Linked DNA regions of Tunicatimonas pelagia. The main gene of each other region encodes a partner of the protein of the gene in region 2 in a complex. Links are inferred from orthologs where the notes say so. Each region holds a gene or a part of one and is shown on either strand. Other genes may lie near its edges.

The links.
Region 1: the proteins of prmC (region 2) and prfA are in contact, whole or in part, in a crystal structure (PDB 2B3T), measured with the Escherichia coli proteins. The link is inferred for Tunicatimonas pelagia from one-to-one orthologs.

What each region holds. Positions count from the first base shown.
Region 1 is NZ_CP120683.1:5,029,113-5,038,829, forward strand. The notes cover bases 702-3,687. They hold prfA (peptide chain release factor 1), read right to left. Parts: upstream 2,734-3,687; coding sequence 1,669-2,733; downstream 702-1,668. Other genes in these bases: P0M28_RS21525 (choice-of-anchor Q domain-containing protein), read right to left, coding at 702-1,694; P0M28_RS21535 (GAF domain-containing protein), read left to right, coding at 3,118-3,687. In the rest of the region: P0M28_RS21520 (secondary thiamine-phosphate synthase enzyme YjbQ), read right to left, coding at 1-148; more of P0M28_RS21525, read right to left, coding at 258-701; more of P0M28_RS21535, read left to right, coding at 3,688-5,076; P0M28_RS21540 (type III PLP-dependent enzyme domain-containing protein), read right to left, coding at 5,145-6,536; argS (arginine--tRNA ligase), read left to right, coding at 6,790-8,586; P0M28_RS21550 (1,4-dihydroxy-2-naphthoate polyprenyltransferase), read left to right, coding at 8,797-9,696. UniProt on the Escherichia coli protein: Peptide chain release factor 1 directs the termination of translation in response to the peptide chain termination codons UAG and UAA.
Region 2 is NZ_CP120683.1:3,320,981-3,330,521, reverse strand. The notes cover bases 1-2,810. They hold prmC (peptide chain release factor N(5)-glutamine methyltransferase), read right to left. Parts: upstream 1,933-2,810; coding sequence 1,069-1,932; downstream 1-1,068. Other genes in these bases: P0M28_RS14230 (RibD family protein), read left to right, coding at 1,968-2,810; cysC (adenylyl-sulfate kinase), read right to left, coding at 418-1,008; cysD (sulfate adenylyltransferase subunit CysD), read right to left, coding at 1-398. In the rest of the region: more of P0M28_RS14230, read left to right, coding at 2,811-2,930; P0M28_RS14225 (cytochrome c oxidase subunit 3), read right to left, coding at 2,920-3,555; mfd (transcription-repair coupling factor), read left to right, coding at 3,681-7,031; gliding motility lipoprotein GldJ, read left to right, coding at 7,277-8,491; P0M28_RS14210 (ComF family protein), read right to left, coding at 8,639-9,316; P0M28_RS14205 (hypothetical protein), read left to right, coding at 9,421-9,541. UniProt on the Escherichia coli protein: Methylates the class 1 translation termination release factors RF1/PrfA and RF2/PrfB on the glutamine residue of the universally conserved GGQ motif, i.e. on 'Gln-235' in RF1 and on 'Gln-252' in RF2.

The DNA.
Region 1 (9,717 bases), 1.7 Mb from region 2 along the record:
GGCTAGCCGAGGTATGCTGAATAAATATCTGGAGCATTCCCACCTGGATGCGCCGTATGTCGGCAAATTCTCGTTCAATAAGCGAGGTAATAAGGTGAAAGCCCCGAGGGTAGGCGGGCAAGCGAATTTCCTGTTGATATACATGCATAGGTTAAATTGTTCGATCGCGGATTGGTTTGTTAGTCCACAGTCCACCGACGATAGTCCATAGTTAATGCTGGTTGCTGATTGCCAAGTTATCATTCATTGCTCATGGTTTAAGGTATTTGATATTCGTAGGCACCCAAATCAGGCTGGTCATCACGCCTAGCTCCCTTCAGGTCAGTTAAGATAGAAGTTGGTATTCCCTGATTAATAGCCGGAGATAAGGTGTCAAGCTGATAATGAGCGATAACAGGGTCAGCGAACAGCGGGTTTTCGTTAAAAATATTACCGGCTAGCGTAGCATCAGCGTATTTCAGTAAGTTGGCATTTAGCGAAATAATACTGTTTTCGGATACTATATTACGAATTAGCTCATCGTCTAAAATACCCCAGAGAATACTGTTGGTCAGCTCAGCGTAAAAGGGTTGATTAGAAACTTGAAGATCATCCAGTTGCTCCGGCAGAAGTTCGGAGAAAGCTAATCCGTACCATTCATCTTCTCTTGCAAAGCGAATCCCACTATTATCCAGGGTGCAGTGGCGGTAACGATAGTAGCCGTTTCCAACATTATAAGCTAACCCAAGAACACAGCGATTTATTTGGGTATTATAGACATCTACATCCGAACCGATGGCGAGTAATCCGTAGCCCGCCATATTTTCTATAATTACATTCGCCAGTATCAAATCCGGGATAGTATCCGCATCGGGAGTGTTGATAACAACACCGTTAATTGCGCTGCGGACGTAAGTATGCCTTAAAACATTATTGCGGCTGGTGGTTGTAAAAGTTATGCCATCCCATTGGCCGAAAGCATTCCCAAAATTACCATCGGTGCGAACGTTGCGAAATATCACCGGAGCCGTAACTGTGCCTTCGGTCTTGAGAGTGCCTTGGACTAAGGCAAAGGCTCCATTATCAAAGAAAAACCGGGCACCGGAGTCAACCTTTACCGTAACATCCGGTTCAATCCAGAGCGAGTCCTGGATAACAAACGGGCGATCACCGCGCAGTGTAGTATCTTGCGAGATAATCCAACCTTGGTGAAAGTGGGCATCCTGTCCCCAGGCAATCAGTTTCACGTCTTGTTGGTTGCCATTCACTCGAAAAACTAACGAGTCTTTTTCTAAAAACGGAAGGTTTTCATCCTGTGGATCAATAAATACTTCTACCAGTAGCAATAAGCTATCACCTCCTAGCAGGCGAATATTCTCAAATTGCTGGCCGGGGTTTCCGTTTAAAGTAACGGTGTAGGGCGATGCATTGCCCCGCCCCGTAGCTACGGAAGCGATAGTTACCGCATTTCGATTAGAATTGTATACGGTTAGTAGTTGAGATGTGCTACCCCGCGTGGTAAATAGGGTATCAAACTGCACGGTATCTCGGTCAAATTGAAGCTGTACGGCCTCTTCGGTGAATATCTCTTCTTCGGGTGTACAAGCAGAAAACCACAACAGGCAACTAACTACTCCTCCGAGTAGTATCTTCTTACCTGTACCTTCCAACTTCCCACCCCGCATAGTGCTATCCTTCCTGTAATTTTTCAGCATTCTCAGCAATACGAAGTTGCTCCACAAAATCGCCTAGTTGGCCATCCATTACGGTAGGTAAATTATATACGGTGTAGTTAATCCGATGGTCGGTCACCCGGCTTTGCGGATAATTATACGTTCGAATTTTATCCGAGCGGTCGCCACTCTTTACCATGGATCGGCGCTGATCGCTGATCTCGGCGTTTTGCTTGGCTAGTTCTTTTTCGTAAATCCGGGAGCGTAATACTGTTAGAGCTTTATCAAAATTCGCGTGCTGCGAACGGCCATCCTGGCATTCAACCACTATGCCAGTGGGAATATGAGTGAGCCGAACCGCCGACTCCGTTTTGTTAATGTGCTGTCCGCCCGCTCCAGAGGCCCGGAACGTATCTTTTCGCACATCGCCCATGTTTACTTCTACATCTACTTCTTCGGCTTCGGGCAGCACCGCTACGGTTGCCGCCGAGGTATGTACCCTCCCCTGCGATTCGGTAGCAGGCACGCGCTGTACCCGATGGACACCTGATTCAAACTTCAACTTAGCGTATACATCTTCGCCAGTTACTGAAGTGATAATTTCCTTGTATCCGCCTACGGTACCATCGGTAAGGCTAATCACTGAGAAATTCCAGCCTAGATTTTCGGCGAACAGGCTGTACATTCGGAATAGATCGCCCGCAAAAATAGCGGCTTCGTCACCTCCGGTTCCGGCTCTAATTTCCAGAATTACATTTTTACTATCGTTAGGATCTTTGGGAATCAGCATGTACTTCAATTCTTCTTCTAATGTTACTTGCTGGGGCTCCATATCGTCTAACTCAGCCTTGGCCAACTCCCGAAATTCATCATCCTTCTCCGTTTCTAGCACGTCTTTGGCACTTCTAATATTATCGAGCACCTGCCGATATTCTTCGTATTTCTTTACAATCTTCTCTAACTCACCGTATTCTTTGGTTAATTTGGTGTAGTTTTTCATGTCAGCCATCGCGTCGGGCTGTATCATGAGTTGCCCTACTTCCTCAAATCGGTCTTTTATTGCTTCTAGTTTATCAATCACGGCACGAAAATTAAAAGTTACAAACTACCAAAAGAGCTTAATCGTAGTCTACTTAATCAGAGTAACGATTAGCTGGCTCACTTGGTGCGTTAAAAAGGAGGCCTTGGTTTTACCAATTGGTGAAAACACAGCAAAGCTACATTTTTTCCAACACTATTGATGATCTACACCGATAAACTCTTTGTCTAATCTATCTGCCATATCAGTTTTTGCGACACATACGCATCGGATATTACCTTGTAATCAAACCAGTCAGTTTGTGTTTTTTTATCTTGCAAATCATACCATTATTGCAAAGTATCGTTCGCTAGGGGGTAAATCTACCATGCACCCCACCACGCGTTTACATACACCCTGAACACTAATTGGCGGAGAAAACAAGCTATGAAAAAAGTACGATTTTCAATTGGCGGAAAGATATTAGGAGGGTTCCTGACCCTCATTGTCCTATTTACTGCAAATGCTGTCATTAGTATCATAACGCTAAACTCCGGTATAGAATTAACGGAAAAAACTACCGAGGTTACTGACCCTTCGGCCGATGCTATCGTCAACCTTATGACGATGGTCAATGAATCAGAAAAGCTGATTACCAGTTGGGTGTACTTACAAAATAATGAAGATAACAAGCAGGCACTAAAAGACTTGCATGCCGACTATCCTCAAATGAAGGAAGTGATAACGCAACTGAGCAATGCCTGGGAAGATAGCAGTCAAATACTGCAAATTGATACGGTTCTCATTCAATTTGAGTCGCTTATCGATAGCGAAAAAGAAATTATGGCCAGTTTGGTTTCTTTTGAGGATTACGAAGATCCGATGGCTAAATTGTTAGCGGAAAATATGATTGAGGACGATATAATTCCGCATACCAAAGAGATTCGTAGACAGCTAGACGAAATTAGTGATATTAAGGAGCAAGAAGCTGCCCAAGCCCAGATTGAAAATATTACTTCTTATTTACAATTGCGGAGAATTATCATCGTGCTGGGTGCAATAACCATTGCTATAGGGTTGATAGGAGCCTTTGTGATAAGCCGTAAAATTACCGGTCCGATTGGCTACTTGAAGAAGGTGATACTAGAACTAGGGAAAGGACGATTGCCCGAAGAGAACACTCAGGAGTCTCATAAGTTTAGTAGCGATGAAGTAGGTCAGATGGCCGATGCTGTAGATGGTTTGGTAAAAGGGCTAAAAGATACATCGGCGTTTGCCGAGAGCATTGGTAAGGGAGACTATAATGCTGAGTTCTCTCCTTTGAGCGATGAAGATATTTTAGGTAACTCGCTCATCAATATGCGGGATAATCTTCATAAAGTAGCTAAAGAAGATCAGGTACGCAATTGGGCTACCGAAGGTACAGCTCAATTTGGTGAACTGCTTCGTCAGAATAATGACGACATGCAGAAACTCACCCAAACAATCTTATCCAATCTAATTTCTTATCTACACGCCAACCAGGGCGGGTTGTACCTCATTCAGGCTAAAGATACGAGCGAACCGTTTATGACCTTGGAAGCCTGTTATGCTTGGGATCGGGAAAAATATTTAGACCAAAAAATTTACAAAGGAGAAGGGCTGGCCGGACAATCGTGGCAGGAGAAAGATACCATTTACCTGACTGACGTGCCAGATGACTACGTGCTGATTGCGTCAGGCTTAGGTGAGGCCAACCCTACCAGTATCTTGATTGTACCTTTAATGGTGAATGAAGAAGTGTACGGGGTAATTGAGTTGGCTTCATTTGAAGAGTTTAAACCTTACGAAATAGAGTTTTTACGAAAGATTGCCGAAAGCATTGCCTCTACTATATCTACTGTAAAAGTAAACGCTCGTACTCAACAACTATTGGCCGAATCGCAGCAAATGACCGAGCAAATGCAAGCCCAAGAGGAGGAAATGCGACAGAACATGGAAGAACTACAGGCCACGCAAGAAGAGGTAGATCGTAAGACGGGTGAAATGAAAAGTAGGCTTGATGCTATTGACGAGAGCGGTATTGCTTTCATCGAGTTTAATACCGAAGGTATCATCGTTACTGCCAATCAATCATTTTTATCTTTAATGGGGTACCAACTAGAAGAAATACAGGGACGGCATCATCGTATTTTTGTAGATCCAAATTACGCCCAATCGGCGGAGTATAAAGAGTTTTGGGAGAAGTTGCGAGGGGGACAAGAGCAATCCGGGGAACATAAGCGTATCACTAAAAGCGGTGCTGAGGTGTACATTCGAGGGTACTATCTCAGTGTTAAAGATAAAAACGACAATACTACCAAGGTGATAAAGTATGCACTGGATGTTACTGAGCTTAAGCAGAAAAGTATGGCAGTTGAGGCTTAACCACGGCAAACTGTGATTAGAATAGCTAACTTTCTCTCCATTAGAACGGCTGCGAATCGCGTAGCGGGTCAGTCGTAGCCCAGTACGTTTAGCATTGATTCACTGTTTTGTTCAGGGGCAAACAACTGGTAGGTAAACTCACCATTTTCATTCTGATCAATTACTACGTGCTTCGGGGCGGGAATTAAGCAGTGTTGAATACCGCCGTACCCACCAATAGCTTCCTGATACGCCCCAGTATTGAAGAAACCAACGTACAGTGGTTCATTCAGAGGGATTTTAGGTAAGAAGACTTCGTTACGGTGCGCTTCGGTGTTGTAATAATCCATGCTATCGCAGGTGAGCCCGCCCAGGTTTACTTTTTGGTAAGGCTGGTTCCAGTGGTTGATTGGTAGCATGATAAACTTTCGGTTCAATCCCCAAATATCAGGCAATTGGGTAATAAAGGAGCCGTCAATCATGTACCACAGCTCCTTATCATTTTGCTGTTTTTGTCCTAGCACCGAATAAATGGTAGCTCCGCTTTCGCCTACGGTATACATGCCAAACTCAGTCAGTAGGTGCGGGGTAGGAGTATTATTTTCCCGGCAAACACTCTGGATATTCTCAATAATTTGCTCAACAATATATTCGTAATCGTAGGTAAACCACAGTGAGTTCTTGATTGGGAAACCTCCGCCAATATCGATGGTATCCAGTGTGGGGCAGATTTTTCGGAGCTCGCAGTACATTTCTACGAAGCGGTTTAGCTCGCTCCAGTAGTAAGCCGAATCATCTATGCCCTGATTTACAAAGATGTGTAGCAGTTTAAGCCGCACTTTTTCGTTATGCTGAAGTTGTTCCCGATAAAGCTCTACCGCATTGCTGTAGCGAACGCCAAGCCGGGAAGTATACAATTCAAACCGAGGGGTTTCGTCGGAGGCCACTCGGATACCAACATCAAACGGATCGCGAACGTGCTGTTCGTAATAAGGCAGTTCCTCTAAATTATCCAGCACCGGAATACAATTTTGAAACCCATCGTTCAGTAATTCGGTAATGTATTGCTGATACAAGTCGCGTTTGTAGCCATTGCATACAATAAGAATATCCTTATTTATTCTCCCTTGATCGTATAACCGCCGAATGATTGGAATATCGTAGGAGGAAGAAGTTTCCAGATGAATATCATTTTTTAATGCCTCCGCCAGCACAAATGCAAAGTGCGACGATTTGGTGCAGTAGCAGTACCGATACTCCCCTTGATACTGGTATTTCTGCATGGCCTGCCCAAACATTTGTTTAGCTCGTCGGATGTTGGTGCTAATCTGAGGTAGGTACGTAATTTTACTGGGGGTACCAAATCGTTGAATTACCTCCATCAGCGGAACACCGTGGAATTGCAAACCGCTTGACTGCATATCAAAATCGGCGGTAGGAAAATCAAACGTCTTATGAATTAGATCGGCGTACTTTCGCATGAATTTAAAATGATACAAGGCCTGTGAAGAATGCAATATTCTGATAATTTTGGCATCTTTGCAATGCACATTTTATAATTGAAAATTGAGAGGGGAGAATGAATAGTTGGTGGGGAGCTGGGGGCTTGGTGCAGGGGGTAATGAGCAATGAACAGTGTGCAATGAGTAATGACTGATGACCAATGACTAATAACCATTCATTAATCGGACAATTGAACATTAACACCATAACACTTGAGCACCACAAGATAATATGAACATAGAAAAACAACTGATTGAAGGGATTCAGGCAGCCTTTCAGCATCATTATCAACATGTACTTGCATCCGATGAGATTGGTTTACAGCCCACCCGAAAAGATTTTGCTGGGTCGCACACCTTTGTTACCTTTCCCTACGCCCGGGTTACCCGCCAAAGCCCACCCCAAACTGCCGAAACAATTGGTAACTATCTCAAAGAGCAAGTTGGTATTGTTAAAGACTTCAACGTAGTGAAGGGCTTTTTGAACATAGAATTGGCCGATTCAGTGTGGGTGAGTACCCTTCAATCAATTCTTCAGCAATATCAGTCGGAGCAACCCTACGGATTTCAGCCGGATAATGGCAAAAAGGTGATGGTTGAGTTTTCTTCTCCTAATACCAATAAACCATTGCACCTCGGGCATCTGCGAAATAATTTTTTGGGCGATGCAATGTCCAGAATTCTACGAGCCAACGGTTACGCGGTGCACAACGTCAATATCGTAAATGATCGGGGTATCCATATTTGTAAATCAATGCTGGCCTACCAAAAATTCGGTCAGGGCGAAACTCCTGAATCAGCTGGTCTTAAGGGCGATCATTTGGTAGGCAAGTACTACGTAGAATTTGATAAGCATTACAAAGCCGAAATTAGCCAATTAGTTGCACAAGGCACGGAAGAAGAACAAGCCAAGAAGGAAGCACCCCTAATGAAAGAGGCCCAAGAGATGCTGAAGCAGTGGGAGCAGGGAGAGGCAGAAACGGTAGCTCTGTGGAAAAAAATGAATGCTTGGGTGTACGAAGGTTTTGATGCTACCTACCAGAAGATTGGAGTTTCATTCGATCAGATTTATTACGAATCAGACACCTACTTGCTCGGAAAAGATATTGTAGAAGAAGGGCTGGAAAAAGAAGTGTTTTACCGGAAAGAAGACGGCTCAGTTTGGATTGATTTGAGCGATGAGGGTTTAGACGAAAAGCTAGTACTGCGGGGCGATGGTACCTCGGTATACATGACCCAGGATTTGGGTACTGCCGAACTGCGGTACCGCGATTGGCCGTTCAATCGGCTGGTGTATGTAGTGGGTAACGAACAGAACTACCATTTTAAAGTACTATTTTCTATCTTGAAACGGCTGGGACGACCCTACGCTGATGGTTTATTTCATCTTTCCTACGGCATGGTAGACCTGCCTTCCGGGAAAATGAAATCGCGAGAAGGAACAGTAGTAGATGCTGACGATCTGATTGATGAAGTGATTCAGCAAGCCCGAAAAAAGACGGAGGCACTGGGCAAAATTGAAGAACTAACTCCTTCGCAAGCTGAAGAGCTTTTTCAGATGTTAGGACTGGGAGCCATTAAATATTTTCTGTTGAAAGTAGACCCCAAGAAACGAATGCTGTTTAACCCCGAAGAATCGGTACAGCTTCAGGGAGATACGGCTCCGTTTATTCAGTATACCCATGCCCGAATTTCCGCCATTTTGCAGAAAGCAACCCACGATGGAATCAATCACGAAGCATTTGGCTCGTTGTCCGAGATTCATGGTTCCGAGCAGGAGGTGATAGAGCTTCTGGCAGTTTTCCCTCAAAAAGTTCAATTGGCCGGAGCGGAGTACGCCCCATCGGTAATTGCCCAGTACGTATTTGACCTAGCCAAAGCCTACAACCGCTTTTACTCGGAAGTATCAATTTTTGCTGAGAAAGATGCGGATAAAGTAGCGTTTCGGGTGGCTTTGTCATCAGCCGTGGCGCAAACCATTTCTGCGGGGCTGGGTTTGTTAGGTATTCAGGCTCCGAAGCAAATGTAATGTTACGGAGTCCGGAAACGGGAGGCGGGAGACCGGAGGGTGAATTTTGAGATTATAAGAAGTTTTCAGTTCAAAGTTTTAAAGAGTAACGCACCCAATAAAGTGTGAAGCAGAAAAATTAAACATGGTAGTAATTCAAGATTTATTTAACCCTTCCAATGTCATATTTCCGGCCTCTGTTCTTCGGTCTCCGGTTTCCGTTAAGTTGTTATGCCCACACTGAAAGATTGGGTTGAAGCAGCTCGTCCGCGAACGTTGCCTTTGGCCTTAGCATCCATCGGCATGGGAGCATTTCTGGCGGCTTCCGTAGAGCAGTTTCGGTGGGAAGTTTTGGTACTCACAGTACTGACAACTATTTTTCTGCAAGTGCTATCTAACTTCGCTAATGACTACGGCGATTCTATCCACGGAGCTGATAGTAATGATCGGGAAGGCCCCCAACGAGCGGTGCAATCAGGAGCTATATCACCCGCTGCCATGCGACGAGCCATGAGCCTGTTTGCGCTCTTATCATTTGTCAGTGGAGTTACTTTGCTGCTTATCAGCATTCAGTGGAATATCCAAGTACTAGTAGTATTTCTGGGGTTAGGCTTATTAGCAATCGCTGCGGCCATCACGTACACATCGGGTAAAAAACCCTACGGCTACGCCGGGCTAGGCGATATATCCGTATTGATCTTTTTCGGTTTGGTAGGCGTGTTGGGTTCGTTTTACCTACATACTGCCTTTTTTGACCCACTAACCATACTACCTGCGCTGAGTTGCGGACTATTATCCGTAGCCGTACTCAACGTAAATAATATTCGGGATATTAAAACCGATGCATTGGCTGGCAAAAAATCTATTCCGGTACGTTTGGGGCGTAGCCGGGCGGTGATTTATCATTGGCTTTTACTATCCGTAGGAATTACCTGTTCGGTGGTCTTTGTGCTACTCTCGTACAATACTGCTTACCAGTGGATATTTTTGTTGAGTGTTCCTCTGTTAATAAAAAATGGAATAGCGGTACAGACTAAAAAGCAGGCGGTTGAATTAGATCCCTATCTGAAGCAATTGGCTTTGTCTACCCTAATTTATGTGCTTACTTTCGGAATAGGCCATTTATTGTAAAGAAAATTGAAAATATCTCGG
Region 2 (9,541 bases):
CCACCAAAAGCCGCATCAAACTTTAGCTCTTCAATGGCATCTAGCAGCGTGATGGTTTGTAAACCGTTCCGGCTGGGGTTAGCTCCTTTCTCTTCCACCGCTTTTCCCTGGTCGATAGAATCTTGCACGTAGCGCACAATCAGCTTAGCACCCAATTCGTCTACCAGCCGATCACGAAATTCAATCGTTTCCGGGAAATTATGCCCGGTATCAATATGCATGAGTGGAAACGGAATTTTAGCCGGCCAGAAGGCTTTCTGAGCTAAGTGAACCATCACGATAGAATCTTTTCCCCCGGAAAAAAGCAGTACCGGTTTTTCAAACTGCGAGGCTACCTCCCGCATAATAAAGATAGCTTCCGATTCTAATTGCCGTAAATGGGTTAGGCTATATTTCATAACTGACTGATTTTCAGAATTAATAAGAGGTCGTTTCTAAAATCTTACTGACTAGCAACTGATGGCTTTCTTCAATAGATTGTTGGTGAGTACTAATTTTTAAATTGGGTTGCTGAGGCTCCTCAAAGGGAGAAGAGATTCCGGTAAAGTCTTTGATTTCGCCCCGACGGGCTTTGGCGTATAAACCTTTCACATCGCGTTCTTCACATACCGCCAGCGGACAGTGAATGAATACCTCAAAGTAGTTGTCGCCAATTATTTTCTTTGCCATCTGGCGAATACTATCGGTGGGACTAATAAGCGAGCAGATTGTAATGATACCGCACTGCGAAAAAAGCTTGGCAAGTTCGGCAGCCCGACGAATATTCTCCCGACGGTCATCCTGACTAAAGCCTAAATTATTGTTTACTCCCGTTCGAAGGTTGTCACCATCTAACAGCATGGTTACTTTTCCTTGCTGGTGTAGAGCGTTTTCGGCGGCTCGCGCCAATGTGCTTTTTCCCGAACCCGATAAGCCTACCATCCAAATTACTTTGCCTCGTTGCTTCAACAAGGCCTCCTTATCGGCTTGGCCTAGAATAGTGTCAAAAATAGGGTATATGTTATTCAATTATCTAAAATTATATCCTTCGCAAAAGAATGCGTGTATCACATGATAAAAATTTGGTTCTCAGCGACTGGCAACTATAAATCGATCTTTACCCTGCATATCTTTTACCGTACGCACAGCTACAAAGCCACCCTGGGTCAGTAAAGCTTTAATTTCAGGTGCAAATTTCTCATGTATCTCCAAATATACCCATTTCACACGGGTTAGTTGTTGGGTGCAAAGCTCCGAAATTCGACGGTAAAATAGAAGCGGATTAGTATCTTCTACAAAAAGAGCGGTTTGCGGCTCATATTTTAGCACATTCTGGCGCATATTCATTCTTTCCGACTGGAGTACGTAGGGTGGGTTACTCACTATCATCTCTAATTGCTCTATGTTTGGCGTATTAGCCAGGATATCCATCTCTACAAATTCTACTGATGACTGCAAACGGTGAGCGTTCTGCCGGGTAATGGCTAAAGCATCCGGACTGTTATCTAATGCCCAGACGGTAGATTGAGGTAGCTCTTTATCTAGCGTGATTGCGATGCAGCCACTGCCAGTGCCAATATCGAGTATCTTTAAATTTTCAGCCTTTGAGTGCTGCTGAACAATTAGTTGTACCAGTTCCTCAGTCTCTGGTCGGGGAATAAGCACCTGAGGGTTTACCGCAAATGTTCTCCCGTAAAACTCACATTCGCCCAAAACATACTGAATTGGCTCTTCTTGATTCAACCGCTCTACGTAGTGGTGCAACTGCTTTTGCTGAACGTCCAATAGTGCTGTTTCTTTGTCTACCAATATATCGGTCTGGGTTAGAGATAGCGTATGTTCCAGTAACCAACGTAGCACGGTATCGATTTCTCGAGTTGAGTAGTGTTTCTTGAGCGTGTCAGACAGTTGATCCTGTAGCTGATTATATAGTTTGCGGGCACTAATTAGCATTATAAACTTTGTAACTTGGCACAAAGCTACGCAAGATGGTTCAAAATCGCCGACTTCTCGCCCAAAGAAGCATTGACTTAGCCCGTTCCAGATTTCAAAAGGTCTCTATTCACCCGCAGATAGGGTGGGTGGTAGCTCAGCAGCAGATAGTAGCCGAAGGATGGTTGAACCCTGATTTGCCGTACCAAAATCAGCTTGCAGACTGCTTGAAAGAAATTACGTTTCCGGTTAACTCTACGCTGTTTGTGAGTACCAACCCTTTTGAAAACTCGGCCGAACTTCACGCGTTTGCCGACCAATCTGGAATAAAAGAGGTACAGATTGCCAGAGAGTTCGATGATTTTCTTCGCTCAGCAGAATGGTCGGTTAACCGACGGGTTTACACATTTTACCAAAAAAAGCGCCCCTACATCGTTTTAAAATGGGCGCAAACGGCTGATGGCTTGGTAGCTCGCTCCAACTATGACTCCAAGTGGATTAGCGGGGTTCACGCTCGAAAGCTGGTGCATCGGTGGCGTTCGCAGGAAGCAGCTATTTGGGTGGGCAAGAACACCTATCGTTACGATAACCCTCAATTAAACGTGCGGGATTGGTCGGGCGAAAACCCGCTTCGCATTGTGGTTGATCCCGACCAAACGTTAGATAAGCAGCTAAACGTATTCGACCAAAGCCAACCTACGCTTTGCTACACCCATCGGCCACCACTCAGCGTATCCAATTTAGAATTTACCTCACTTCCTGATACTGCCAATTGGCCGCAGCGTATTGCTTATGTGCTGACTGATTTGTACCGACGGCAAGCTGTCTCAGTTTTTATAGAAGGTGGCTCGCAGTTTTTATCGTTTCTGATTCAGCAAGGCTGGTGGGACGAGGCTCGGGTATTTAGCAGTAAAACCACCTTCGGTGAGGGAATTACTGCACCAACTGTTGAAGAAAAATACTTGGTAGCCGAAGAACGGGTGAGTGAAGATCAGTTAACAACTTACTTTAGAAGCTAAACAGGAAGTAGAAAAAGAGAATTAGCCAGAGGGCATCTACAAAATGCCAGTACGTGGCCAGCATCTCCAACTTAATCTTTTGATAAGGATTGGTTACCAGAATCAGCATTTTTACCGGGTCGCGAGAAATAGTGCTTATCTGGGTGTACATCACCGTGAGCACTACTAGCCCGGCTGCCAAGTGAAGCACATGCAAGCCTGAAATAACGTATAAATACGCCCCTGATGCTTCGCCCGAAAGATAAATACCAGAGCGATATAATTCTGACCAGCCTACATACTGAGAGATAGTGAACGCAACTCCCAACAGTAGTGTAATACCCAAGGAATTTTTTACTGATTTTAAATCATCCTTTAAAAAGGCAGGCACTACCCGAGTCATGGTGTAGCTAGAATACATCAGTAGCACTAAACTTACCACGAATGCTTTAGGAAATTCAAAATCGATAAAAACATCGGGGCTACGCTGACTCATGGTGTAGGATACCACCATAAACACGAAGACCAAACTACTACCAAAAATAGCCAGATACAACAATGTTTTGTGGGGGTGTAGCTTTTCTAAGCGAGTAATTGCGTTGTCGCGTTCGGCTTTTTCAGTGTTTTTATGGTAGTTTTGCATCATTCACCAAATCTATTCTGATACCTAATCAAAGAAACATATCCGGGAGCTTTTAGTTCTAGCTATCTTTCAAAACGATTATTTTCCAGACTTGTTATTTTTTAATTGTCCCATAATTGTACCACTCTGTGCAGCCCACCCAATTTATTAAACAATACGCTGACGATAGTTTCATACAAACGCTAGCCACCCAACTTAGTACTGCACCACAAGCCCAGCTAAAGGGAGTAACAGGTAGTTTGGATGCGGTGCTGGCAAGTGCTTTGTACCGGATAAATCCGCAACTGATGCTGTTCGTACTTTCGGATCAGGAAGCTGCTGCCTACTTTCAGAATGATCTTCAGAATTTAAATCCCTCGCGAGAAATTCACCTATTTCCGGCTTCATACAAAAAGCCCTACCAGTTAGATGAAACCGAGAATGCCAACGTACTAATGCGGGCCGAGATTCTAAACATTATCAGTAATACTCCCACTCACGGGCATTTAATTGTTACCTACCCCGATGCGCTAGCCGAGAAAGTAATTAACCAGCGTTCGCTTCGAGAAAATACATTCTTTATTAAAGCGGGCGAGCGACTAGACACTCAGTTTATTGCGGAGTTACTTACTACCTACGATTTTGAGAAAAGTGACTTTGTGTACGAACCAGGGCAGTTTGCCGTACGAGGCGGTATCATTGATATTTACTCCTACGCCCACGAGTTACCCTACCGAATTGAACTCTTCGGCGATGAAGTAGAGAGCATTCGCACCTTTGAAATCACTTCTCAACTTTCGCAAGAAGAAGTAAATCAGGTGAGCATTATCCCTAATGTGCAGACTAAACTGCTGGAAGAAGAGCGGCAATCGTTCATCAGTTTTTTACCCACCGATAATACCCAAATTTGGTGGAAAGATATAGAGGCGGCGGAAGATGTAGTGAACCGCTACTACGTAGAGGCCAGCGAGAACTTTGAATCCCTAATGGTCGAGTCTAACGGAACGCAAGTAGTTTTTAGCCCGGATATGCTATTCGAGACTAAGGCTAGCTTTTTAGAAAGTTTGGTACCGTTTACGCAAGTAGAGTTTGGTCATCGGTTCTCTTTTTCTACCAATCAAGTTTTCACCATTAAAAGTCAGCCACAGCCTTCGTTCAACAAAAATTTTGAATTGCTAGCGGCTAATCTGCACGAGAATAAGGACCGCAACATTACCAATTTTATTGTCTCCGATTCGGAGCAACAGATTGAGCGACTCCACAAAATTTTTGATGAGCTTGATTCTGAAGTAGCTTTCAACTCACTGTACACTTCGCTACGGGAGGGCTTTGTTGATAAAACCCTGAACGTTGCTTGCTACACCGACCACCAACTTTTTGACCGTTTTCATCGGTACAAAACCAAAGGTATTCGAGCCAAGTCGAAGGCTATTACCCTCAAGGAGCTACGTTCCCTCAAAGTGGGTGACTACGTAGTGCATATCGACCACGGCATTGGTCGTTTTGCAGGAATGGAGAAAATGGATATGGGCGGTCGGGAGCAGGAATCTATCCGCTTGGTTTATCGCGACGATGATCTACTGTACGTCAGTGTACATTCGCTACACAAAATTTCTAAGTACAGCGGGAAAGAAGAAGGTCCGCCCGCCATCAGCAAATTAGGTTCCCCCGAGTGGGAAAACAAAAAGAAGCGGGCGAAGAGAAAGGTGCAGGATATTGCTAAAGACCTGATTGACCTATACGCCAAACGTAAGTCGGCTCCCGGTTTTACCTACCAGCCCGATAGCTTCTTGCAAGCTGAATTAGAATCTTCGTTCATGTTTGAAGATACTCCCGACCAGGCTACTGCCACCGAAGATGTAAAACGCGATATGCAGCTAAGTCATCCCATGGATCGCCTTATTTGCGGTGATGTAGGTTTTGGAAAAACCGAAATAGCCATTCGAGCAGCGTTTAAAGCGGTAACTGAAGGCAAGCAAGTGGCGGTGCTGGTACCCACCACTATTTTGGCTATGCAGCACTACCATACGTTTAATAATCGTTTGGCTGATTTTCCGGTGCGAGTAGATTATATCAACCGCTTTAAGTCTACCAAAAACATTAAAGAAATTCTGAAGGAGGCAAAAGCCGGAGAAGTCAATATTCTGATCGGTACGCACCGCATTGTGAACAAAGATGTTGAATTTAAGGATTTGGGCTTACTAATTGTTGACGAAGAGCAAAAGTTTGGAGTGAAGGTAAAAGAGCGGTTAAAAGAAATGCGGGTGAACGTCGATGTGCTAACCCTCACCGCCACTCCCATTCCCCGAACCTTGCAGTTTTCGCTGATGGGCGCGCGCGATTTGAGCATCATCGCCACTCCACCTCCCAACCGTCGTCCGGTTACTACCGAAATTCATACTTTCAACGAAAGCATTATTCGTGATGCGGTCAGCTTTGAACTGAAGCGGGGCGGACAGGTTTTCTTTGTCCATAATCGCGTGGGCAATATTGAAGAAGTCGCTAACATTATTTTACGACTGGTTCCCAACGCTCGGGTCGCCGTAGCCCACGGACAAATGGACGGGGCGAAGCTGGAAAAAACCATGCTCCGGTTTATTGAGGGCGAATACGATGTACTAGTTTCCACTAATATTATTGAGTCGGGGCTGGATATTCCCAACGCCAATACTATTTTGATTAATAACGCGCATATGTTCGGATTATCCGACCTGCACCAGATGCGGGGTAGGGTAGGCCGCTCAAACCGTAAAGCGTTTTGCTACTTGCTCTCTCCTCCTTCTTCCGGCCTTACGTCCGATGCGCGCAAGCGGCTTTCTACCTTAGAAGAGTATTCTGAGTTAGGCGATGGATTTAAAGTAGCTATGCGCGATCTGGATATTCGCGGGGCGGGCAACTTGCTGGGAGCTGAGCAAACTGGTTTCATCACTGATTTAGGGTTTGAGATGTACCATAAAATTCTGGATGAAGCCGTTCAGGAGCTAAAAGAAACAGAGTTTAAAGACCTTTTTACTCGCGAGTTGAGTGAAGTAGTTAAACCGCTCGTCCAAGATTGCAGCATTGAAACTGACCTGGAAGTACTTATTCCCGAAGATTACGTGGCCAATACTACTGAGCGCTTGCGCCTGTACTCCCGGCTGGATAATATTAAAGATGAAGAGCAGCTTCAGGAATTCAAAAAAATGCTAGAAGATCGCTTCGGCGAAATTCCCGAACCCGTTCACGAGTTGATGTCTACCGTACGGTTACGCTGGAAGGCCGAACAGCTAGGCTTTGAAAAGCTTACACTGAAAAATGGGTTGATGAAATGCTACATCGTAGGATTAGATAATGAGTCCTACTTCAAATCAGAAACCTTTGGGAAAATTATTCAGTACGTGCAGCAGCATCCGAAGCGGTGCCGTATTAAAGAAACTAAAAAGCGACCAATCTTGTCCATAGAAAGAACCGAGAATACCCAACAAGCCATTAGCACACTAGATGATATTAGTTCACTGTAGTAATGAGCAGGTGTTAAAATTGTCTGTAGCAAGATAATTTTGAATTCTTTAATTCGTTACTATCGTAGTATTCGCATTGAACTTTGCTATTTCTTGTTTATTTCATACTGTAACTTACATACATATAATTTTTTCTAGTATTCGTTATTAATATTATGAGAATGTGTGCAAATTAGCAGTATCATTTATAAAACAGTTTGTGTTATTCGTCTAAAACAGCTTTCTAAGAGTTAATAAAACAGGTTATGAAGCAATTGGTCAACCAAGTCCCCCGAGCTTGGCAGTTTGTGTTATGTGCTGCCGTGCTTGCTGCCTGCAGCAAAAGTCAACCCACCAGTATGAATCCTGGTGAATCGAGTAATGTCACTGGTATTGAGTATAACGTGGAAGGAAATTTCACCTTAGACGAATACCAAGGTCAGCCCGAAGCCCCCAACATGGTGTACATTGAAGGTGGGCGTTTTGTTATGGGTAGTTTTGAAGAAGATCTCATGGGTACCCGCGATAATTTGGAGCGTACTGTTACAGTAGCTTCATTTTACATGGATAAAACTGAGATCGCCAATATCAACTGGCTGGAGTATCTATTTGATATTCGCCAAGATTCTACCACTGAATTTTATGAGTCGGCCTTACCCGATACTACGGTATGGCGGCGTTCTCTAGCGTTCAATGATCCCTACGAAGATCACTACCTTCGTTATCCGGGATTCCGTTTCTTCCCGGTAGTAGGAGTTACCTGGCGACAGGCTAATGATTACTGTAAGTGGCGTACTTCCGTGGTAAACGAAAAACTCATCGAGGAATCAGGCTCTGAAGTAGATGTTCCCGAAGGAGGACGTATTCCACTGGAGAGTGGAGTAGTGCTACCTGATTTTCGCTTACCTACCGAGGCCGAGTGGGAATATGCCGCTAAGGCATTGATTGGTACCCAGTACCTGGATGAAAATCAAACGCATTCTCGTATTTATCCGTGGGATGGTCACGCCACCCGAAACCCTTATGGTAAGCAAATGGGTAGTATGTTAGCAAACTTTAAGCGAGGTCGTGGTGATTATGCCGGTATTGCTGGTAAGCTAAACGATGGTGCCATGATTACTGACTACATCTACGAATATCCTCCCAACGATTTTGGGCTGTATAACATGGCCGGTAACGTAAACGAGTGGGTACTCGATGTGTACCGTCCGCTTTCTTATCAGGATTTTAACGATCTGAACCCAATCCGTCGGGATGGTACCATTGATCGAGAGGAAGAATATGATAATGAGAAGTTTCCTAACTTCCAAGGTGAGTTTAACTCACTAGTCACTAATGAGTTAAGAGTATATAAAGGTGGTTCTTGGGCCGATGTGGCTTACTGGTTATCACCGGGAACCCGTCGTTACTTAGAGCAAGATTCTGCTACCGCTACAATCGGCTTCCGTTGCGCCATGATTCGCGCGGGAACGAATTACTAGAATTTAGATACGTTATAGTATAGGTTCATCTATAAATTAAGGGCTTCGTCTAAACAACGAAGCCCTTTTTGTTATCAAGGTTATTTTTCAGTTAGCCAAGTTATACCATAGTCAGAGGAAACTGTAAGAACTTGATTAATCAAGTTCTTACTCCGGTGAGGCTAGTGCGGCTACGCTAACCGCTCGGCAGCCACCCGCTAGTAGTAAACTGACACAGGCTCCTAGCGTAGCACCGGTGGTCACTACATCGTCTACTAATAAGATATGCTTTCCTCGAATGTTAGCATCTTTCCGAATGGCGTAGGCGCGATAACTGTTGCGGTAGCGCTCTATCCGGTTTTTACGAGTTTGCGAATCAGTATTCTCAATTTTTACTAACACTTGCGTAGACCAAGGAATTGCCAGCACTTCCGATAATCCCCACACAATATAATCGCACTGATTATAGCCTCGCTTTTTCTGCTTCTTTTTGTGCATTGGAAGCGGAACAATTAAGTCAATTTCGGCTACTTCTGCATTTTCCTGCAAAGCGTGGCCGAACCACTTACCCGTCATTTCACCAATTTCAGGATGGTTTTGGTATTTTAGGACGTGCAATAACCTCTGCACCTTACCATGCTTAGAAAATTTGTAGTAAGCCCAAGCCTGGCTCACCGGAGCAAAGCTGAATACTCTTCTTACCAGACTCGTATTTTCTTCGTTTAAGTCAAACCTCGGCAAGCTGACAATCGTCTGGGTGGCGATTAACTGCTCGCCTTTTGCCAGCGGCACTTGCGATATTATACAAGTTCGGGGAAATATGAGTGATAAGAAATCCTTTAGCATTCTAGTACGTATAGAAACACACAAGATACGGTGACAATTGTTTACGCCCCATGCAATAGAAATTGTAACCCTACTGACGTAATTTTTCCGATCCTTTTCTCAGCATGTATCAAAAAGATTTAGTACTGGAACGAAGGTGGCAAAGCCTATTAGCTACCGTTGAGCAACAAATAGGTAAACGGCCCGCCGACCTGAATGCCGTCCTCTTTTTAGTAGGGGTGCAGG